DNA from 3 places in the Pantoea sp. LMR881 genome. Region 1 is predicted to be linked to each of the others. Evidence: riboswitches for the same ligand, from Rfam matches in the RefSeq annotation. Region 1 holds a riboswitch; each other region holds the start of a gene.
The links. Region 1 has a riboswitch for thiamine pyrophosphate ahead of thiB (thiamine ABC transporter substrate binding subunit). Riboswitches for the same ligand answer to the same signal wherever they lie in the genome.

Region 1 (7,615 bases):
GAACACGCGCTGCATCAGCACAGTATGTTTACCGTGCTGGTTGGACGATTTGTTGGTCCAACACGTCCACTGATCCCGCTGGCGGCAGGCATGCTGGAATTACCGGTGCGTAAATTTTTGCCGCCGAATCTTATCGGCTGTGTTTTTTGGCCGCCGCTCTATCTGCTGCCCGGTATTTTAGCGGGTGTAGCCATTGATGTGCCTGAAGAGGCGCAGGGTGACAGTTTCAAATGGCTTTTGCTGCTGGTAGCCGTGCTGGTATGGCTGGGGATCTGGCTGTGCTGGCGCTGGTGGCGCAGCGGAAAAACGAGGGACTGGGCAACCGCTTATTTGCCGCCTGAGCGTTTGCGTTGGCTGGCACCGCTCGGTTTTGTGATTGCGGCTGGCGCACTGGTTGCCATTCAGTTTCATCCGATGATGCCCATTTTCCGGGGTCTGCTGTGGCAGGTCTTTTTTAATTAACGGCGCGGGATGCCGAGCACATCGGCTTCCCGGGTCTCACCAGACAGCAACTGTTCGGTTGCGCCATCCCAGTAAATCCGCCCGTCAACCACCACCACGCTGCGTGGCGCAATCTGCTGGGCATCTTCAAGGCTGTGTGACACCATCAGCAAAGTTATGTCGCGCGTTTCGCATACCGAGCGCACCAGTTGCAACATCTCGCCGCGCAGGGCGGGATCGAGAGCGGAAAACGGCTCATCCAGCAGCAACAGTGGCTTATCGCGCAGCAGACAGCGAGCCAGCGCCACACGCTGGCGTTGCCCCCGACAACTGGCCCGGCAAGCGCGCCAGCAGATCGCTGAGTCCAACCTGTTGTGCAATCTCCACCAGTTGCTGCTGCTGGGCGGCGTTCAGTTTGAGGCCGGGGTGCAATCCCAGCGCCATGTTTTGCTGCACGCTGAGATGGGGAAACAGGTTGTTTTCCTGAAACAGCATTGAGACCGGGCGCTTCGCCGGAACGCTGTGGGTATGATCGTCGCCGTTAATATGCAGGCTTCCCCGACTTACCGGAAGGAAACCGGCAATCAGGTTCAGCAGCGTACTTTTTCCTGCGCCACTGGGGCCGAGAATCGCCAGTCGTTCACCGCGCGTCGCGTTAAGACTAAAACGCATCGGCAAATGCTGATAAAGGTAGGTGAGGTTATTGAGTGTCAGCATGGCGGCCCGGTAATTTTTCCATCAAAGTGAACAGCAGCAGGCAGAGTAACAGCAACAGCAGGGCAGTGACTGCACCATCCGCGCCGCGATAGGAACCTATCTGTTGATAAAGGTAGAAGGGCAGCGTGCGAAAATCTGCATTACCAAACAGCGCCACCACACCAAAATCGCCAATGGATAACACGCAGGCAAACGCCAGCGCCTGTGCTAAAGGCCGCTGCAAGGCACGCAGTTCAATCAGGCGCAGCCGGTTCCAGCCGCTAATGCCAAGCGAGCCACATAAGTGGCTATAGCGTTCGGCAAGATCGCGCATGGGATTTTCCAGCACTTTAAGCGCATAAGGGATCGCGATCAGCGCGTTAGTAAAAATCACCAGTCCATCAGCAGAGGTCGGCAGGCCAACCGTGGCGTTAAAAAGCAGGAAAAAACCGGTCGCCAGCACAATACCGGGCATCGCCAGAATCAACATGCCGCTGGTATCGATAATCTGTGCGGCAACGTTGCGCTGGCGTAAGCGCAGTTCACGGCTGCTCCACAGCAGCATCAGGGTGAGCAGCACACACAGCAGGCCCGCTCCCAGAGCAATGCGCAGCGAGGTAAATGTGGCTTGCCATAACGCCGGTTGCATCAGCGCACCGCGCAGGCCGCCGTGTAACCCATCAACCATTACCGCCAGCAGCGGCGGCAACAGCAGCAGCAGGGATAAAACAATCATCACGCTATCACTCAGGCGCGCTAAAACAGAATCCTGCGGATCGCGCCAGCCGCGCAGTTGACCATTGCCAGTGGGAATTGCCTTGCTAAAACGCTGGCTCAACAGCACCAGCGCCAGGCAACAGGTCAGTTGAATCAGTGCCAGCAGCGCCGCACGACCGGGATCGTAGTCGTAACTCAGTGCCTGAAAGATGGCGAGTTCGATGGTAGTGGCCTGCGGTCCGCCACCCAGCGTTAGCACGGTGGCGAAACTGGCAAAGCACAGCATAAAAATGAGTGCGCCAGTCGGCAGTAACTGGCGACGCAGCCACGGCCACTCCAGCAGGCGGAAGTGATGCCAGCCGCGCAGATTAAGCTGCGCCGCTAACTGGCGCTGTTCGGCTGGAATACTCTCTAACGCTTGTAACAACAGGCGCGTCGCCAACGGCAGGTTGAAGAAAACGTGCGCCAGCAAAATGCCTTGCAGGCCATAAGGGGAGAAGGTGTAATCAATGCCCGCTAACTGACAAAGCTGGGCCAGCCAGCCAACGCGACCATACACCGTTAGCAGGCCAAATACGGCGACCAGCACCGGCAGCACCAGCGTCATGGCGCACAGACGCAGCAGCAGCCGACGGCCCGGAAAACGTCGCCGGTAGAGGGCCCGTGCCAGCGCAATCGCGGGCAGCAGCGACAGCAGCGCAGAGAGCAGCGCCTGCCCAAAGGAAAAGGCAACCACGTGGTGGAGATAATCATCTTGCAGCACGCTACGCCAGTGAGTTTCTGGCGCGGCAATCCACAGCGATGAAAAGGCCAGCAGCGCCACACTGCACAGCAGCAGCGTGGCGAGTGCGCCAGGATCAGCCAGCAGGGGATCAGTGGCTGACGGCGCGTTGCCATGCATTAATCCATTGTGAACGGTGGCTGGCGACATCCTGTGCCGAATATTGCAGCGCGGTGGCAGGCAAGCTGAGCGTCGCGAAGCCAGCAGGCAAATCGGTTTTGATTACCGGATACATCCAGTTGCCGGTTGGAATGCTGTTCTGGAAAGCCGGGGAGACCATGAAGCGCATAAACTGCTGCGCCAGTTTGGGCTGTTTGCTGCTGGCTAACTGCGCGGCAACTTCAACCTGGAGATAATGGCCTTCAGTAAAAGGCGCGGCAGCATAGTGATCTTTTTCTCTTCAATAAGATGGTAAGCCGGTGAGGTGGTGTAACTCAGCACCAAATCCCCTTCACCTTTCAGGAACAGGCCGTAGGCTTCGCTCCAGCCCTTGGTCACGGTTACCGTTTTTTGTGCCAGCTTTTGCCACGCCTGGGGTGCCTGATCGCCATACACTTTTTGCATCCACAACAGCAAGCCTAACCCTGGCGTGCTGGTACGCGGATCTTCGTAAATGACGCGCCATTTTTCCGGGCTTTCAACCAGCTCTTTCAGGCTTTTTGGCGGATTTTTCAGTTTGTTTTTGTCATAGACAAAAGCGAAGTAGCCGTAATCAAACGGGATGAAGGTTTTATCCTGCCAGCCGCCGGGCAATTGCAGTGCGCCAGTATCCACATCGCTGGCGGCAAACAGCCCCGTCTGCTGGGCGGCCTGCACTAAATTGTTATCGAGTCCCAACACCACGTCAGCTTTGCTGTTCTTGCCTTCCATGCGCAGGCGATTAAGCAGCGACACGCCATCTTCCAGCGCGACATATTTCAGTTCGCAGTGACACTGCGCTTCAAATGCTTTTTTTACTGCCGGGCCGGGGCCCCAGTCTGCGGAGAATGAATCGTAGGTGTAGACGGTTAAGGTGGGTTTCGCCGCAAAGACAGAGGCTGATAACAGCAGCAGCACAGGCAGGGCTTTCTTTAACACTTTGCGCTCCTTGAGGAGAATTGTTGAGTGAGTCGCAAAGGATCTGAGCGTTCTGACCTCAAATCCCTACGTCGGTATTAACCGAATCAGGTTCGACGGGTATCTCTCAGCCGCTTGCAACCTTCACAAACAGCACCCCGTTGAGAACGACACATTCTAGTCATTTCAGCGCAAAGGGCAAGGTTCACAGCTCCGGCGGAGCAAACCAGGCTGATTTAAAATCAAACCAGCCGAGCGTATTCATGCGCACGCCGCGCATACTACGCTGGCCCTCCAGCAGCAGCCAGTGATGAAACAGCGGATGTAATCCCCCTTCTTCGACCAGACGCTTACTCCACTCCGCCAGCGGAAGGTTCTTTTTACGCCAGCGCGCAGCGTCACCGTGCCAGTCAATGGGCAGACAGTGATGTAACAGCGGGATCTCATACAGCTGGGCGAAGAGAGAATATTCCAGCGGCAAAGTGAAGTTTACGCTGCCCAGCCAGATATCGCTTTCTGCTTCGCCCTGATGCCAAATTTCATAACTCACTTCCTGCGTGACCAGCTCGACATTGTGCTGCGCCAGCAGAGGACGCAACGCATTTGCAATGCCTTCATGTTCCACATGCTGGCTATACCAGGTTAGCGTCAGTCTTTTCAGACTGGCAGGCTTTTCAACCGGGGTTAAATCACGGCGATGATGCCAGCGCGGCAGCAATCCGTAAGCCGGGAACCAGTAGCGTTGATAGCCAATTTCGGCATGATTAAGCAAGGCGATCGGGTTAAATAAATAGCTTACCCAACGGCGAATGGCGTCATCGCTGCCCTGGCGCGAACGCTGGTCGAACAGTAAATAATAACATCCCTCTTCGAGGCGGCTTTCTTCCTGTTTCTCGTCAGCCGTCTCGCCCTGCAAGCGTACTCCGGCATACACCAGCTCATCGCTGATATCAGGCAGTACCCATATTGAGACATCATCAATTAACGCGCGAAAGCCAAAATAATCATCAAAGGCGGCAATTTTTAGCTGGCTTTGCTGGTTGCGAACCACGCTATACGGGCCGGTCCCGATGGGCTGGCGGGCAAAGTCGCGCAGTTCAGGCCATTCGCGAGGCAGAATCATCGCGCTTACGCTGCCAAGCAGCCACGGCAGCCAGTCATCGGGCTGACTGAGAGTGATATCAAGCGTCCAGGGTGCGGGCGTGCTGATATGTTGAAGATGGGAAAACAGCGGCTGGCTGCGCAGGCGTTCAAGACTGCTAATGACATCAGCCATCTCCAGCTCGCGGCCATGATGAAAGCGGATCGCCGGACGCAGAAAAAGCGCCAGTGCAGCGGTGAGTTTTGCTGCCAGTGGTGGGCAATATCCGCTTCTGTTTCCCCCTTTTCCTCATTTATGTGTGTCAGGCCGCTAAAAATTTGTCGCGCCAAATGGGTTTCTGAACGGCGCAGCGGCGAGCCGGGTAATAAATTTAGCAGCGGACGATAGTAGAGAACGCGCAGAATATGTTTACCCTGGCGAAAACTGCGGCCCAGATGGGCGCTGATCATCTGTCGTACCTGAGTTTTGTCACCCACCAGCTGTACAAGCTGATCGATGCGGTCCTGCTCCAGCAGATCTTCTGCACGCTGCTGCTGAAGTGCCAGGCCAGTATAACAAAACGTGAGCAGCGAACGCTTGCCGCGTCCCGCTTCTGCTTGCCAGATCAGCCAACCCGCATCCTGCATGGCGTTGAGTAAATTACGCATATGGCGACGCGAACAGTGCAAGACATGCGCTAATTCGCTCAGCGTCGTTTCCTGCGTTTGCCCCTGGCAGCTCTGCCATAAACGGATGAATTGCTGTTTCAGGCGTGATGAGGACATGAAAAGAGGAACTCCCTGTTAAAAGTGCTCTGTTTTTCCTGCCTCATATTAGAGGCAAAATCTGTTTCATGGAAAGAGCGGGAGGCATTCCGCGGAATGGCGCTCTGTCCATGATCGTGCAGCTTAGTGCGATCCTTTCTGAGTAGGGGTGCAATTACACCGCCAGCAGATTTTCTCTGCTGGCTTTTTTCATGTTGCACTGTATCGTCTACCCTTCTTTTTCCTCTGTTTTTTCATTCTGTAAGGGACTTCGGTATGAACTCGCCGCGCAGTAATAACTCGGTTTATCTGGCGTTTATGGTGGCCTCTTTCATGATTGGCGTAGCCGGTGCCTTACAGGCCCCTACGCTCAGTCTGTTCCTCACGCGAGAAGTCCAGGCCCGACCTTTCTGGGTGGGGCTGTTTTTTACCATCAATGCCGTGGCGGGCATTGTGGTCAGTATGCTGGTGGCTAAACGTTCAGACAGCGTAGGCGATCGTCGCCACATCATTTTATTCTGTTGCCTGATGGCGCTGTGCAACGCTCTATTATTCGCTTTTAGTCGTGATTACCTGACGCTTATCACCTTAGGCGTGCTGCTATCCGCTTTAGCCAGCGTATCAATGCCGCAGATATTCGCGCTGGCGCGTGAATATGCTGACCAGTCAGCGCGTGAAGTGGTGATGTTCAGCTCGGTAATGCGCGCCCAACTGTCGCTGGCGTGGGTGATCGGGCCGCCACTGTCGTTTACGCTGGCGCTTAATTACGGCTTCGTCACGCTGTTTATGGTCGCGGCGGCGCTGTTTTTGACCTGTACTTTACTCGTCTGGCTGACCTTACCGTCTGTTCCGCGCGCAGAGACGATGATGCACACCGGCGGCATGCCGATCAGCGGCTGGCGCGATCGCGACGTTCGCCTGCTTTTTATCGCCTCGGTGACGATGTGGACCTGCAATACCATGTACATTATTGATATGCCGCTCTATATCAGCAGTACCCTGGGATTACCGGAAAAACTGGCGGGCTTACTGATGGGGCTGGCAGCCGGACTGGAAATTCCGGTGATGTTGCTGGCGGGCTATTTTGCTAAGCGCACAGGGAAACGCAATTTGATGCTGCTGGCGGTGGCAGCAGGTATTCTTTTCTATCTCGGATTAGTGCTGTTTAGTTCACGTCAGGCACTGCTGATTTTGCAACTGTTTAACGCTGTGTTTATTGGCATCATTGCGGGCATTGGCATGCTGTGGTTCCAGGATTTAATGCCGGGACGCCCCGGTGCGGCAACCACAATGTTTACTAATTCTATCTCCACCGGCATGATTTTAGCGGGAGTGATTCAGGGAACCCTCAGCGATCATCTTGGGCATGTTGCGGTGTACTGGCTGGCGCTGGCTTTGGCGACTGCCGCTTTTGCTATGTCCGCCCGGGTACGTAACGTATAAAAAAGGGCGACCCGCTGGTCGCCCCTGATTGCCTGCTTAATGATTAACGCAGGTAAGCCGGTTGATTCTGTTCATATTGCGCAATCGATGCTTCGTGTTGCAGCGTCAAACCGATGCTGTCGAGGCCGTTGATCATGCAATGAAGGCGGAAGCTGTCGAGCTCAAACGAATAAGTTTTGTCGCCTGCCTTCACGGTTTGCGCTTCGAGATCAACAACGAAGCGGATGCCCGGCTGAGCGGCAACCAGCTTGAACATCTCATCGACTTCTTCATCGCTCAGCTTGATTGGCAGCAGTTGGTTATTGAAGCTGTTGCCATAAAAGATGTCAGCGAAGCTCGGCGCAATGACTACGTGGAAACCAAAATCGGTCAATGCCCAGGGGCGTGTTCACGTGAGGAACCACAACCAAAGTTTTCACGCGCCAGCAGAATACTGGCTCCCTGATAAGCGGGCTGATTCAGTACGAAACTGGCGGTTGGCACTGTTCCGGCGTCATCGTCGAAGCGCCAGTCGTGAAACAAGTGCTGACCAAAACCGGTGCGCGTCACTTTCTGCAGAAACTGTTTAGGAATAATGGCATCGGTGTCGACGTTAGCGGCATCCAGCGGCGCAACAATTCCGGTATGTTGGGTAAA
Region 2 (7,615 bases), on a different contig from region 1:
GCTGATGGGTTTCCGTTATGGGTGCCACTGGCATTGTCTACGCTGGTACTGGCGGGCGCGTCTGAATTTTTATTCATTGGCATTGTGGCCAGTGGCGGCAGTCCCTTTACGGCCGCAGCAGCAGGATTATTAGTGAATGCACGCCATTTGCCGTTTGGTATTGCGGTTAAAGACCTGGTCGGCCGGGGCGCGCGTGGACTGTTAGGTTGCCATATCATGAATGATGAAAGCGTCGTGTTTGGCATATCCCAACCGCAGCCTGAACAACGGCGTACCGCATTCTGGATTTGCGGCATCGGGATTGGTTTCATCTGGCCGGTGAGTGTGATGACCGGTGCCGCTATTGGCCAGTTTATCCCTGATATCTCTGTAATCGGCCTCGACGCCGTCTTCCCTGCCATTTTAATTGCCTTGATTTTCCCGGCCCTGCGCCAGCGCCGTACCCGTATTCCCGCCTCTGTGGGGGCACTACTTTCACTGATTGCTACCCCCTTTGTGCCTGCGGGCATGCCCGTGCTGTTTTCGTTACTGGGTTTGCTGACATGGAGAGGGCGCAAATGAATCAACAGGGTATGATTATCGCCGGCATCGCCTTACTCGCGGTGGGAACCTATTTGATGCGCTTTATGGGGGTTAAACTTGGCAATCGTTTACCGATCACCGAACGCACACAGAGCCTGTTGTCCGATGCTGCAACCATCCTGTTATTCGCCGTGGCAGCAACCACCACGCTTTTTGAAGGGCAGCACTTTGCCGGAATGGCGCGCGTTATGGGTGTTTTATTCGCACTGTTTTTGGCCTGGCGCAAAGCGCCATTGATCGTGATTATCCTTGGCGCAGCGGTGATGACGGCAATACTGCGCTCTTTCGGTGTCGCCTGAACAGTCGGGATACCCTTAAAAAAGCCGGGATTTTATCCCGGCGGTAATTTGTTAGGATTCAGGCTAACGAACCCCTTTCAGGTATCTTACTTTATGCGCAATACCCGTTTTTCACCGCCTCTGGTTATCTCTCTGCTTTTCACACTGGCCCTGCTTTTCTCACCTGCCACGCTTTTAGCCAGACCTGATCTCAAACCTCTGGGGAAAAATATTGCTGACACCGGCTCGGCGTACTATCAGTTTGAAACGCATTTTTTTAATTCAGCGGCGGGTGAGCGGCGCTACAAAGTCTGGATCGGTATTCCTGAGAAAGCGGCTCCTTCAACGGGCTATCCGGTGCTGTACATGCTGGACGGTAACGCGGCGATGGCACACTTATCGGAGCCGCTGTTAAAGCAGATGTTTGAAGATCAGCCTCCGGTGCTGGTAGCGGTAGGTTATGACACGAATCTGCCATTCGATGTGATTGCGCGCAGCTATGATTACACGCCCACCTCTGTCGATCCTGCGGTGAAACAACCGCTTGTTCAGGGCCGCAAAACGGGAGGAAGCCAGGAGTTTCGCCAGTTTTTACTCACACAGATCATCCCTTACGTTGAAAAACGTGCGCCCAGCGATCCATCAAAACGTGCGATATGGGGGCACTCCTTCGGCGGGCTGTTTGTTCTTGACACCTTCTACAACGCAACATGGTTCCATGACTTTTTTGCGGCCGCACCGTCATTAGGTTGGGGCGATCAGCGTATCGTAAAACTGGCAAAGAGAGCAACCCCCGCCACCTGCAAAACAGATCGCTTTACCTGATGGAAGGCGATGGCGTGACTGAGCAGCGTAAAGGCCACTCTGTTGACCTCAAGCGGGAGGAAGGCCAGTTAATCAAAATTCTTATGCAAAAAGGGGTTGATTTACATTTGTCGCGCTATCCAGGTCAGACGCACGGACAAATTTTTCCCTCATCGTTAATGGATACGCTGCACATCATGTCGGGATCGGAAAAATAAAAACCCTTTGTGCTTCGCTTCCCTGGTGCATTTCTTCGGTTAACCTAAAGGGAATGATCATTTCCTAATTGAGGTCAGTGGATTTCTGTGCAAAACATCATTAAAGAACGAGGCCGGCCACGCGAATTCGTGCCTGAAGACGCCCTTGATCGCGCCATGCTGGTGTTTCGTGAAAAAGGTTTTAACGCTGCGTCGATTGGCGATCTCAGCAGTGCCATGCAGTTAACCACGGGAAGCATTTACAAAGCCTTCAACGATAAACGCACCCTGTTTTCCCAGGTTTTTGCGCGTTATCTCTCGCTGCGAAACCAGGAGCTGCGCACACGACTGGAAAAGTGCGCCACGGGAATTTTACGTCTGGAAGCGTTGCTGCATTTCTATGTTGATTCAGTCCAGGATATTGAAGGGCAACGTGGTTGTCTGGTGGCGGGAAGCGCCGTTGAAGTACAGACCCTGGATCAAGAACTTGCCGAGGCGGTAAGCGAAGCGATGAGGCGAAACTTGCGAACCATCACCTCCCTCATTCAGCAAGGCCAGCAGGACGGTTCAGTTAATGCAGAGATCGACGCGGACGCTGCGGCGTCACTCATGTTATGCATTGTTCTGGGGATGCGCGTAGCAGGGAAAATAGCGTCTACGCGGCCTGATCAAAGCATTGTTCCGCTGGCATTGAAAACGCTCAGTTAAAAATTTTTCAACAATTAGGAAATGACCATTTCCTTAATTATGGATCGGGAGATTTCAATGAGTAATGAAGGTTATCAGCACAATTTCGCTTTAATTAACCAGCAGCGCCTGCACTATTTAAGCGCAGGTGATCCTGAAGCAGAGACGATAGTGTTATTGGCGGGTTTTCCACAAAGCAGTTTTGCATGGCGATTCGTTATTCCCCAACTGGCAACAAAATTTCACGTCATTGCGCCCGATTTGCCGGGGCAGGGGGATTCCGATATGCCCGAGAGCGGCTACGATACCGACACTATTGCACAGCAAATAATGGCGCTAATGGCGCATCTCAACGTTACGCATTTCAATCTGGTCGGGCACGACGTTGGCGCATGGGTTGCCTTTCCGCTGGCCGCGCAGTTTCCTGATAACGTCATTAAGCTGGCATTACTGGATGCAGGCATTCCGGGCATCACACTGTCAGACAGGTTGCCGGTGACACCGGATAAGGCCTGGAGAACCTGGCACTTTGCCTTTCATACAGTTAGCGATTTACCTGAAGCCCTTATCAGTGGGCGCGAGGAGATTTATCTCGACTGGTTTTTGAAACGCAAAGCAGCTAATCCCTACATTTTTGATGACGAAGCGATGAAAGAATACTTGCGTATCTTTCGCCGCCCGGGCGCTTTACGTGCTGGTCTGGCGTTTTATCGCGCCGTGGCGCAATCAGCCAGGCAGAACTGTGAGCGTCTCTCTCAGGGAAAACTTGCTCTTCCCGTACTCGCAGTCAGTGCCGATCAGGGGTCTGTTCCTGATATGGCTTCACCGTTACGCACCTTTGCTCATCAGGTTGAAGGCGTAACGGTGGCCCATAGCGGGCATTTTATTCCTGAAGAGCAGCCGGAGAAGTTAGCGCAGCTTCTGACGACCTTTTTGCCGCTTAAGTTGTTATTCAACCGTGTGAACTTAATCATGGGCTGAAGGGGAATAACGATCGTCTGCCAAAATATGATTAGGGTTAAATCGTTACCTCATGCTTGACGAATCATCGCCCTTAAAATACAAATAGAACCTGTCAGGGGAGTCTCGCCCAAGAGACTGAGAGGCTAATAGCGCAACGCGCGGCTTAGCGACCCTTCGAACCTGACCCAGTTGATACTGGCGTAGGAAGACTTGTACCTCATGTCTGATGAGATACATGCCGCAAGAGCCGGTTTCGCATTGCTCTCGCCTTTTTCCCTTTCCTGTATCACGGGTCTTCGTTGTTAAACGACAAGGCCAACGTGATGAAATTCTTCTTTCAACAACGGGTACGTCCGTCATGAGCCGCTGGTCGGTGCTGGGCAGCGGTGTCGCTGGACTCTGTGTTGCGACACTGCTGGCGGAGCATGGCGAATCAATTGAAGTCATTTCTGATGATGATTGCCGCCCGGCATCCCACTGGGCGGGCGGTATGCTTGCGCCCTGGTGCGAAGCGGAAAGCGCCCCAGCAGAAGTGATCGCCTGGGGACAACACGCCGCCGCGTGGTGGGCAAAGCGTATTGATGGCGTTGCCCATAACGGCACGCTGGTTATTGCACCACCGCGTGACAGCCAGGAGCTGATCCGCTTCGCCAGTATGACTTCCGGGCATCAATGGATCACACCCAGCGAGATCGAACCGGCGCTTGAGAATCGTTTTGCACGCGGCTTGTTTTTCGCCGGTGAAGCACATCTTGATCCCCGGGTGGCGATGCAACAGCTACGCCATGATCTCCAGCAGGCTGATGTCAAATTTCATAACGGTAAACCCAGCGGGCAAATTATTGATTGTCGTGGCATTCACGCAGCAGATGCACAACCTGAACTGCGCGCCGTGCGCGGTGAAATGCTTATTCTGCACAGTGATGAAGTGCACCTTTCACGTCCGGTGCGTCTGCTTCATCCCCGTTTTCCCTGCTATCTGGTGCCGCGCGCTTCCGGTCGTTTCATGCTTGGTGCGACGATGGTGGAGAGTCACGACGACAGCCCGATCAGCGCACGTGCAATGATGGAGCTGCTCAGCGCAGCTTATACCCTCCATCCGGCGCTGGCAGAAGCCCGCGTGCTGGAAAGCGGCACGGGATTGCGTCCCGCCTACCGGCACAACCTGCCTGAAGTGCGCTATGAACAGGGCATTTTTTCATTGAACGGGCTGTATCGCCATGGCTTTTTGCTGGCACCGATAATGGCCGAGAAACTGCTACAGCTACTGACACAGGAGACGATGTAATGCGTATTCAGCTCAATGGCCGCGCCATTGATACCGAAGCCAGTACCCTGGCTGACCTGCTGCGTGAGCAAAACATTGACGCAGGTTGCGTCGCCAGCGCCATTAACGGCGAGTTTGTGCCGCGCTCGCGCTATGAGACGCAGCACATTGAAGCGGGTTGCCAGCTGGAAGTGCTGTCTCCGATGCAGGGAGGATAATCATGTTTTACGACTTTCAACCCCAGTCACGCTTTTTGCTTGGCACGGCCGGTTATCCCTCGCCAGAAATTTTGCAGCAGGCGATTTGCGCGTCAGGTGCGGAAATTATTACCGTCAGCCTGCGTCGCGAAGGCAGTCAGGGCGGCGCATTCCGTGAATTACTCAGGCAACTCGACAAGCGCGTTTTACCGAACACGGCCGGGTGTCATACGGTAAAAGAAGCCGTAACGACCGCGCAAATGGCACGCGAATTATTTAATACCCCCTGGATCAAATTAGAAGTCATTGGCCATGCCGATACGCTGCAACCCGATCCGTTTGCACTGGTTGAAGCGGCACGCATTCTTTGCGCCGACGGGTTTAAGGTTTTCCCCTATACCACAGAAGATCTGATCCTCGGTGAGAAACTGCTGGAAGCGGGATGCGAACTGCTGATGCCGTGGGGAGCACCCATCGGTTCCGGACAGGGATTACGCAATACAGAAGGGTTACGTACCATGCGAGCCTGGTTCAAAGATGTGCCGCTAATCATTGATGCGGGCATCGGTGCGCCGAGCCAGGCCACACAGGCTATGGAACTGGGATTTGATGGCATCCTGCTTAATACCGCGGTTGCCAAAGCGCGCGATCCGGTGCGCATGGCGGGTGCATTTGCGTCAGCTATTCACGCCGGGTATGAAGCGCAGCAGGCAGGAATGATGGAGCGGCGCGATATGGCGGCAGCGTCTACGCCTGTTTTTGGTCTGGCTCAGTTCAGCTAAGGATCTCTATGAGTCGTTATCAGCGGCAAGCTGTGCTGCCGGAAATTGGCGAAGCCGGTCAGCAACGTTTAACTGCCGCGCGGGTTTTGGTGGTTGGTGCAGGCGGCTTAGGTTCCACGCTGCTGCCTTTGCTGGCAGGCGCGGGGGTCGGCTATATCCGGCTTTATGATGGTGATTGCGTAGAGTTGCATAATCTGCACAGGCAAACGCTGTATGAGATGGCAGATACAGGCAAACCGAAAGCCCTTTGTGCCCAGCGCGCCTTAGCGAAGCGCAATCCTGAATGCACGGTGGAAGCGATCCCCAGGCCCTGAGCGCCAGCCTGTTAGAAGAGGCATTAGCTGATATCGATCTGGTGATCGACGCTGCGGATAATTTTGCCATTACGTATCAACTCTCCGATTTCTGTTATCCACGACAGCTTCCCCTGGTTTGCGCCTCAGTGCTTGGTCGCCAGGGCTATGTCGGCTGTTTTTGCGGCGGCGGTCCTGGCTACCGGGCGTTGTTTCCGCAATTGCCAGCCGCGTCCGCTAACTGCAACACCGCAGGTGTGATGGGGCCAGCAGTGGCGACGCTGGGGGCTTTACAGGCGCAAATGGCGCTCAGCCTGCTGTTAAACCTGACACCTTCACCGCTCGGCTGCATGATTAACTGCGACTTCGCTAACTGGCATTTTCGTCAGTTTCGTTTCGAACAGGCAGAGGAGCCTGAGAAATCCCCTGTGGCGTTTATCGACAGCCAGCTTCTGGACGAAGATGACTGTATTGTCGAGTTACGCAGCGTGGAGGAAGCACCCGCCAGTATCACCGACGCGGTGATACGTGTGCTGCCAGAGCAAATTGCACACTGGCAACCACCCGTTGATCAACGCATCGTGCTGGTCTGCGCCAGCGGTATTCGCGCCGCCCAGGCAGCACGAACGCTGGAAGGTCGCGGATTTACCCGGCTGGCAATCATTGCCGCCAACAGGAACTAAGATGCAGCCCGGACCGGATATCAGCTTTGAAAAAGTGGGTTTTTCCTGGGAAGAATGTTGTCTCTTTCACGATTTTGAACTGCATCTGCAGGGTGGAAAAACCACCGTTTTTCTCGGGCGCAGCGGCATTGGCAAAAGTACCTTATTGAGATTAGTTGCGGGTTTGCTTACGCCTGATCGCGGCAAGATTATCAGCAGCAATTCATGTCCGTTGAAACAGCAGATCGCATGGATGGGCCAGCAGGATCTGCTCTATCCCTGGCTGACCGTGCGCGAAAACATCATGCTCGGCTCACGTTTGCAGGGAGAAAAACCCAACATTTCGCGTGCCAGTGTATTGCTGGAGCAGGTTCAGCTCGCCGGGTACGCGCATGCACTGCCTGCTGCGTTATCCGGTGGAATGCGTCAGCGTGTGGCACTGGCGCGCACGCTCTACCTTGATCGTCCCGTTGTGTTAATGGACGAGCCTTTCGCGACGCTGGATGTGATGACCAAACTCAGCCTGCAAACCCTCACCGCGAACGTGCTAAGAGGAAAAACCGTTCTGCTCATCACCCACGATCCTCTGGAAGCCTGCCGCATGGCGCATGAAATTTGCCTGTTAAGTGAAACACCTTTGCGCGTTGACCGTTTCGCTGTACCCAATGGTGAACCGCCACGCGCAGTAGAAGATACAGCGTTGTTACAAACGCAAGGCGAGCTTTTTCACAGGCTGAATAGCGATGAGAAATAACCTTTTTAGCTTTATCTATCTGCTGGTGGTGCTGGGCTGCGGCTGGCAGGTGGCTCGCCATGCAGGCGTGCCCGCTTTTCTCTTGCCCGCACCGCTGGCGGTACTGCAAGCTGCTCAGCAGCAGGCTGGACTGCTGTGGCACCATTTCT
Region 3 (7,615 bases), 380 kb from region 1:
AACTGAGAAAACCGAGAACGCGCTGGCCTTGTTAGGGGCTGCGATAGAACGGGCAATGGCGGCGTGTATGCATGAACCAGCACAAAATAAACAGTACACAGAAATTCTCCCGGCGAAGTAAAAAGGCAGGGCCAGAAAGAGGGGGAACCGGCCCTGACCGGGCAGAGCTTACCCGGCGAGAGCAACGTTACACGGCGTAAAAAAACCGCGCCAGCATGGATCTTTATTGCTGCGCGCGGTCTTCCAGCATGACTTGCGTCGTTGCGTACGTTACACGCATCGCTGCGTAACGGCTTCCAGAAATCAGGCGACAGGCTCTGGTTCCGCTAATGTCAGCAGAATACGTGTTGCTTCACGCCAGTCATCAGCCTGAGTAATCGCACTCACGACAGCAATGCTGCCTACGCCCGTTGCTAAGACTTGCGGAGCGCGTTCAATACTGATGCCCCCAATCGCAACGGTGGGGATATGCTGTAAACGCGCTAAATGACGCTTTAGCTCAATCAGTCCCTGTGGCGCAGAGGGCATCTGCTTGGTTTGCGTAGGAAAAATATGGCCCAGTGCAATGTAAGAGGGCTGTAAGGCCAGCGCCCGATCTAATTCAGCATCATCATGCGTCGATATCCCCAGGCGCAGCCCTGCCTGATTAATCAGCGCAAGATTAGCCACATCAAGATCTTCCTGGCCGAGGTGTACGCCATACGCATTGTGCCTGATCGCCAACTGCCAGTAATCATTGATAAACAGGCGCGCACGATAGCGTTTACCCAGCGCGATAGCCTGAACAATAGCCGGTTCTACCGCATCATCAGGCTGATCTTTAATACGTAACTGGAGCGTACGCACGCCCGCATCAAGCAAACGCTCAATCCACTCTACGTTATCAACCACCGGATAAAGCCCTAAACGCGGCGCGGTGGCAGGGAATGCATTCATATTTTGTCCTCCTGAACAGCATCCGCAGGATGATAAAGCTCACCGCCACGGTTGCGAAAATGGGCAGACATTTGCGCCATGCCAATATCAACCGGCTTCGCCTCGGCTTCCTGGCGAGCAGCATAGTCACGCACTTCCTGGGTAATTTTCATTGAGCAGAACTTTGGCCCACACATGGAGCAGAAGTGTGCCACTTTGCCCGATTCCTGTGGCAGTGTTTCGTCGTGATAAGCCCGAGCGGTATGAGGATCAAGGGCCAGATTGAACTGATCTTCCCAGCGAAATTCAAAACGCGCTTTAGACATGGCGTTATCACGAATCTGCGCGCCAGGATGACCTTTCGCCAGATCGGCTGCGTGCGCAGCAATTTTATAGGTAATCAAACCCTGCTTTACATCCTCTTTATTCGGCAGGCCGAGATGCTCTTTTGGCGTGACATAGCACAGCATCGCGCAGCCGAACCAGCCAATCATGGCGGCACCAATACCGGATGTGAAGTGATCGTAACCCGGTGCGATGTCAGTAGTAAGTGGGCCGAGCGTGTAAAAAGGCGCTTCATGACAGTGCTCCAGCTGTTCAGTCATGTTGCGGCGAATCATCTGCATCGGCACGTGACCAGGGCCTTCGATCATGACCTGCACATCATACTCCCAGGCAATCTTCGTCAATTCGCCCAACGTATGTAACTCAGCAAATTGCGCCGCGTCGTTAGCATCCTGGATCGAACCAGGACGCAAGCCATCACCCAAAGACAGCGAGACATCATAAGCCGCACAGATTTCACAAATGTCACGGAAGTGTTGATACAGAAAACTTTCTTTGTGATGCGATAAGCACCACTTCGCCATAATTGATCCGCCGCGTGACACAATACCTGTCAGCCGTTTGGCGGTCATTGGCACATAGCGCAGCAGCACGCCAGCATGAATAGTGAAATAATCAACGCCTTGTTCGGCTTGCTCCAGTAGCGTGTCGCGAAAGATTTCCCAGTTGAGATCTTCTGCCACACCATTTACTTTTTCCAGCGCCTGATAAATCGGCACGGTACCAATCGGGACCGGACTGTTACGCAAAATCCATTCACGCGTTTCGTGAATATAGCGGCCGGTAGAGAGATCCATCACCGTATCTGCGCCCCAACGTGTTGACCACACCAGCTTTTCAACTTCTTCTTCGATGGAAGAGGTAACGGCCGAGTTACCGATATTGGCATTGACCTTCACCAGAAAGTTGCGGCCAATAATCATGGGTTCAGATTCAGGATGATTGATGTTAGCGGGGATAATCGCGCGGCCTTCCGCCACTTCCTTACGGACAAATTCTGGCGTAATGTTTTGCGGCAGATGAGCGCCAAAGCTGTGTCCCGCATGTTGTTGCAGCAGTACCTCACCGCGAATGCGCTCGCGTCCCATATTTTCACGCAGGGCAATAAACTCCATCTCCGGGGTGATAATACCCTGACGCGCATAATGCAACTGAGTCACCCGGCGGCCTGGTTTAGCGCGGCGCGGCTCAGGCAGGTGTTCGAAACGTAAATGATCAAGACCGTCGTCGGCCAGACGTTGTTGAGTGTAAGTTGAACTGATTTGTTTAAGTGGCTCGCTATCATCACGTTCAGCGATCCAGCGGGCGCGCAGTTTTTCCAGACCGCGATGTACATCAATTTGCGCTGACGTATCGCCATACGCACCGGCTGTGTCATAGACCGGCACTGCTTCGTTATCTTCGTAGTGTGGATTGTCTTTGCTGCCGCCCGTCAGGGTTGGGCTGAGCTGAATTTCGCGCATCGGCACGCGAATATCTTCACGGCTGCCGGTGATCCAAATGCGTTTCGAACGAGGAAATGCGCTGCCGCTTTGTAGTGAATCGATGAATTCCTGTGCCTGAGCACGCTGTTCGCGACGAGTGGTTTTTGACAGAGACATAGCAATTTTCCAGTTAAAGGGGAACGTTGCTTGTCTGGAGCCGGAAGGAGTAACAGATACCGGGCAAAAGCCGCCCGTATACTGAACAAATTTACTCTTGTTCCCTACGCAGGTATTAACCTGGTCAGGTTCCGCGGATCCCGAATGAACGGTCTCAGCCCTAAAAGGGCACTCCGACAAGAATTTAAAAACAGGTTTATCAGACCGAAGTCGTCAAAACCCATTCAGCATAAAAGCGCCTTTCGATAATCACAAGTGATTATCTGGCTGATATTACGCCGGACGCGCCATTTGGCTGTCGTTTGCAACAGGCGGCCGCGCCAGGTGATTGTCCCATGCCAGCTGGATCAGCTTATCTTCAAGCGTGAAACGCGCTTCTAACACTTCGCCCACTTCGGATAATGCCTGCTGAAACGTCACGCAGTTATCATCATCAATCGACTGCTGTAAATGACCATCATAAAGCTGCATCAGCCGTTCAGTGTTTGCTTCGAGCGGCGGATAAATTTGCGCAGCGGCAATCAGCGGGCTGTCGCCACTCATTTCGCTAATAATGCGCTCATAAATACTAAAATGTCCTGCTGACAGATAATCTACCAGGCCGTGGCAAAAATTATCCAGTGCTTGTTCATCCAACGCGGTAAGGGCTTCTTTATTCGGTTTCATTCCTACCAAATGGTAATAGGCAACCAACAGTTGGCGTCGGGCTTCCAGCCACGAATCTACCAGTTCATTGCTGCCACCTACGCGCTCGGTCAGGACGTCTAACTGGTTAAGCATATCTAACTCCATGTGAGTCATATCCCTTCATACTTCAGGCTGCAAATGCGTTGGCTGCGCGTCTTCTTCTCCATCACTTATCTCTGTAAGCGCCTGGGGAGAGATCATCATGCCGCCTTCCTGCAATCCGAATTATTTGGGTATAGTTGTTTATCTACACACTTAACATCAGGACTTCAGCGTGCCATTTGACGCTAAGGATGACGAAAAAAATGCAATACGAGATTTCAAGCGTAGACGCTGGATGGTGGATTGTCAGCCATGAACAAAAACTTTGGTTACCGCAGGGCGAATTACCCCATGGAAGTGCGCAAAAATGGGGGCTGGTGGGCAGCAAAGCACAGGTGATTGGCGAGTGGTCAGGTGAGAAAGTCTGGCTCATCTGCGAGACGCGTCCGGACAGCATGTTATCGGTGCGGCAGCTGATTGATGAAGACGTTGGCCTGTTCCAGCTGGCGGGTCGGGGGTGCAACTGGCTGAGTTTTATCGTTCCCATCGCTGGTGTGGCTACTGCGGCCATGAGATGCAGCACAGCACCCGCGAGTTTGCCTGTCTGTGCACGCACTGCCGTGAACGCTACTATCCGCAAATCGCGCCTTGCATCATTGTCGCCATTCGTCGCGGAGAGGAGATCCTGCTGGCGAATCACTCCCGGCATCGTAATAGCATTTATACCGTGCTGGCAGGCTTCGTCGAAGTGGGCGAAACGCTGGAACAGGCTGTTGCGCGCGAAGTAATGGAAGAAAGCAATGTGCGGGTGAAAAATGTGCGTTATGTAACATCACAGCCGTGGCCGTTCCCACAATCACTAATGGTGGCGTTTATGGCTGAGTATGAGAGCGGTGACCTGCAACACGATGGCAAAGAATTGCTGGACGCCGGATGGTTCCGTTATGACGCACTGCCGTTGTTACCGCCAGCGGGGACGGTGGCACGCCGTTTGATAGAAGACACCGTTGCCATCTGCCGCGCCGGGGCGTGAGGAAAATGCTACACTACACGCCTGAAATTGAGAGAGCCTTGAAATGAGTGAACTGAAGAACGATCGTTATTTGCGCGCCCTGTTACGTCAGCCAGTTGATGTCACACCGGTATGGATGATGCGACAAGCCGGGCGTTACTTACCGGAATACAAAGCGACCCGTGCTGAAGCGGGGATTTTATGTCGCTGTGTAAAAATGCCGAGCTGGCCTGTGAAGTTACGCTACAGCCGCTGCGTCGTTACGCACTGGATGCGGCGATCCTCTTTAGCGATATTTTAACTATCCCCGATGCGATGGGGCTGGGTCTTTATTTCGAAGCCGGTGAAGGCCCACGCTTTTCAAATCCCATTACTTGCCGTGCCGATGTTGAACGTTTGCCGGTGCCGGATCCTGAAATGGAACTGGGCTATGTGATGAACGCGGTGCGCACGATCCGTAAAAACCTGAAAGGCGAAGTCCCGCTGATCGGTTTTTCTGGCAGCCCCTGGACGCTGGCAACCTATATGGTTGAGGGCGGCAGCAGCAAGGCTTTCACTAAAATTAAAAAAATGATGTACGCCGATCCAACGACGCTGCATGCGATGCTGGATAAACTGGCAGACAGCGTGATTCTCTATCTGAATGCGCAGATTCGTGCCGGTGCGCAGTCAGTGATGGTGTTTGATACATGGGGCGGAGTACTCACTGGTCGTGATTACCGTGAGTTTTCGCTCTACTACATGCACAAAATTGTCGACGGCGTATTGCATGAGAATGAAGGCCGCCGCGTGCCAATAACCTTGTTCACAAAGGGTGGCGGACAGTGGCTGGAAGCGATGGCAGAAACGGGCTGTGATGCGCTGGGTCTGGACTGGACCACCGATATCGGAGAGGCACGTCGTCGCGTTGGCGATAAAGTTGCGCTCCAGGGCAATATGGATCCCTCAATGTTATATGCGCCCCCTGCGCGTATCGAACAGGAAGTGGCTGGGATTCTGGAAAGCTTTGGTCGTGGAAATGGCCACGTCTTTAACCTCGGCCATGGTATTCATCAGGATGTGCCGCCAGAACATGCAGGTGCGTTTGTTGAAGCAGTGCACCGTTTGTCTCGTCCATGGCATCAGGAGTAATTATGGATATTGCTGCATTACGTGCTGAGCAGCTTCAGCGTGCCGCTGACGTGGTGCGGCATGACGATTTCGACGTACTGCCGCCGCGCTTTATCGGTGGGGCAGACGTGGGTTTCGAGCAAGAGGGCGCCGTTACGCGTGCCGCCATGGTCATTCTTGAATATCCTTCTCTCAGGCTGGTGGAGCACCGCATTGCGCGCATTGACACCACCATGCCTTATATCCCTGGCTTTCTCTCTTTTCGCGAATATCCCGCGCTGATGGCTGCATGGCAGATGCTTGAACAAAAGCCCGATCTGCTGTTTGTTGACGGTCACGGTATTTCGCATCCACGTCGCCTGGGCGTCGCATCACACTTTGGTTTGCTGGTGGACGTGCCAACCATAGGTGTGGCTAAACGTCGCTTGTGCGGGCGTTATGAAGAGGTCGATGCGCAACCTGGCAGTCGCCAGCCTCTGATCGACAAAGGCGAGCAGATTGGCTGGGTATGGCGCAGTAAGCAGCGTTGTAATCCATTATTTGTCGCAACCGGACATCGTGTCAGCCTCGACAGCGCGCTGCACTGGGTTGAAAACTGCACGCGTGGCTACCGTTTACCGGAACCTACACGCTGGGCAGATGCCGTTGCGTCGAACCGTACTGCGTTTCAGCGTTGGCAAAACACGCTTTAACGCTGTTTCAACGGCACTTTTGCGATACACTGCCGCCAGCGAAACGAATAAGAGCCACCGTCATGTTACAAAACCCCGTTCATTTGCGTCTGGCGAAGCTGGAAAGTTGGCAGCACCTGACCTTTATGGCCTGCCTGTGCGAACGCATGTATCCCAATTACTGGGCTTTTTGCGAACAGACGCAGTTTGCCGATCCCGCCTTGTATCGTCGTATTCTCGATTTGATTTGGGAAAGCCTGACGGTCAAAGATGCGAAGATCAATTTTGACAGCCAGCTTGAAAAGCTGGAAGCGGCAATCCCTGATGGCGATGCCTTTGAGGTTTACGGCGTTTATCCCGCTATTGATGCTTGTGTGGCCCTGAGCGAGGTGCTACACGCTCAGCTAAGCGGTGAGACGCTTGAGCATGCTATCGAAGTCAGCGAGAGTTCAATTACCACCGTCGCCATGCTGGAAATGACGCAGGCGGGCCGTGAAATGAGCGATGAAGAACTGCGTGAAAACTCAGCAATTATCGACGAATGGGACCTGCAATGGGAGATTTTTCGCCTACTCGCGGACTGTGAAGAACGAGACCTTGAATTGATCAAAGGACTTCGATCAGACCTGCGTGAAGCGGGAATCAGTAACATCGGTATAAAATTTCAGCAATAAGGCGAGAAAACGTGACTTCAGGCCTGAATTACCGCGCCTGAAGGCTTCACATCGGCCCCCTGTCTGGTCTACATTTGGGGGGCTGAAAATTGTGGCTATCGGTGCGTGCAGGCTGAAGAGTGCCAGAATATGGCTTTTCCCTCGCACTCGTTGCTTAGCAAGCGATAAATACACTTTAAGGATAACTTATGAACAAGACTCAACTGATTGATGTGATCGCGGATAAAGCTGACCTGTCTAAAACCCAGGCTAAGGCGGCGCTGGAATCTACTCTGGCTGCGATTACTGAGTCTCTGAAAGATGGTGATGCTGTACAACTGGTTGGTTTTGGTACTTTTAAAGTGAACCACCGCGCTGAGCGTACCGGTCGCAACCCGCAGACTGGCAAAGAGATCAAAATCGCTGCAGCTAACGTACCAGCATTCGTGTCAGGTAAGGCACTGAAAGACGCTGTTAAGTAAGTCGTCGCATTGCGGTCAAGCTTTAAAACAGGGGGCGTTTTCGCCCCTTTTGTTTAAGGGGCCAACCATGATGATTTCGCTGTTTCAGCGCCTTTCT

Region 2: it holds a riboswitch for thiamine pyrophosphate, as region 1 does, so the genes downstream of both, O3W44_RS00450 (FAD-dependent oxidoreductase) here and thiB (thiamine ABC transporter substrate binding subunit) in region 1, are expected to answer to the same signal.
Region 3: it holds a riboswitch for thiamine pyrophosphate, as region 1 does, so the genes downstream of both, thiC (phosphomethylpyrimidine synthase ThiC) here and thiB (thiamine ABC transporter substrate binding subunit) in region 1, are expected to answer to the same signal.

The regions. Positions count from the first base shown of each region.
Region 1 is NZ_JAPVOK010000002.1:1,674,468-1,682,082, reverse strand. It holds gene O3W44_RS09795 (DedA family protein) at 1-462, shown strand, start outside; partial or broken gene thiQ (thiamine ABC transporter ATP-binding protein ThiQ) at 459-1,158, opposite strand; partial or broken gene thiP (thiamine/thiamine pyrophosphate ABC transporter permease ThiP) at 1,142-2,751, opposite strand; partial or broken gene thiB (thiamine ABC transporter substrate binding subunit) at 2,727-3,712, opposite strand; TPP riboswitch at 3,758-3,862, opposite strand; partial or broken gene sgrR (HTH-type transcriptional regulator SgrR) at 3,897-5,557, opposite strand; gene O3W44_RS09770 (MFS transporter) at 5,813-6,979, shown strand; partial or broken gene leuD (3-isopropylmalate dehydratase small subunit) at 7,023-7,615, opposite strand, start outside.
Region 2 is NZ_JAPVOK010000001.1:53,707-61,321, reverse strand. It holds gene O3W44_RS00480 (AzlC family ABC transporter permease) at 1-561, shown strand, start outside; gene O3W44_RS00475 (AzlD domain-containing protein) at 558-881, shown strand; gene O3W44_RS00470 (alpha/beta hydrolase) at 975-1,685, shown strand; gene O3W44_RS00465 (hypothetical protein) at 1,700-1,882, shown strand; gene O3W44_RS00460 (TetR/AcrR family transcriptional regulator) at 1,970-2,569, shown strand; gene O3W44_RS00455 (alpha/beta fold hydrolase) at 2,627-3,529, shown strand; TPP riboswitch at 3,616-3,735, shown strand; gene O3W44_RS00450 (FAD-dependent oxidoreductase) at 3,870-4,799, shown strand; gene thiS (sulfur carrier protein ThiS) at 4,799-4,996, shown strand; gene O3W44_RS00440 (thiazole synthase) at 4,999-5,757, shown strand; partial or broken gene O3W44_RS00435 (ThiF family adenylyltransferase) at 5,766-6,733, shown strand; gene O3W44_RS00430 (ABC transporter ATP-binding protein) at 6,735-7,466, shown strand; gene O3W44_RS00425 (ABC transporter permease) at 7,456-7,615, shown strand, end outside.
Region 3 is NZ_JAPVOK010000002.1:2,051,773-2,059,387, reverse strand. It holds partial or broken gene O3W44_RS11480 (aminotransferase-like domain-containing protein) at 1-200, shown strand, start outside; gene thiE (thiamine phosphate synthase) at 304-936, opposite strand; gene thiC (phosphomethylpyrimidine synthase ThiC) at 933-2,861, opposite strand; TPP riboswitch at 2,946-3,047, opposite strand; gene rsd (sigma D regulator) at 3,135-3,641, opposite strand; partial or broken gene nudC (NAD(+) diphosphatase) at 3,854-4,623, shown strand; partial or broken gene hemE (uroporphyrinogen decarboxylase) at 4,667-5,733, shown strand; gene nfi (deoxyribonuclease V) at 5,736-6,404, shown strand; gene O3W44_RS11445 (YjaG family protein) at 6,467-7,057, shown strand; gene hupA (nucleoid-associated protein HU-alpha) at 7,246-7,518, shown strand; gene O3W44_RS11435 (DUF1481 domain-containing protein) at 7,589-7,615, shown strand, end outside.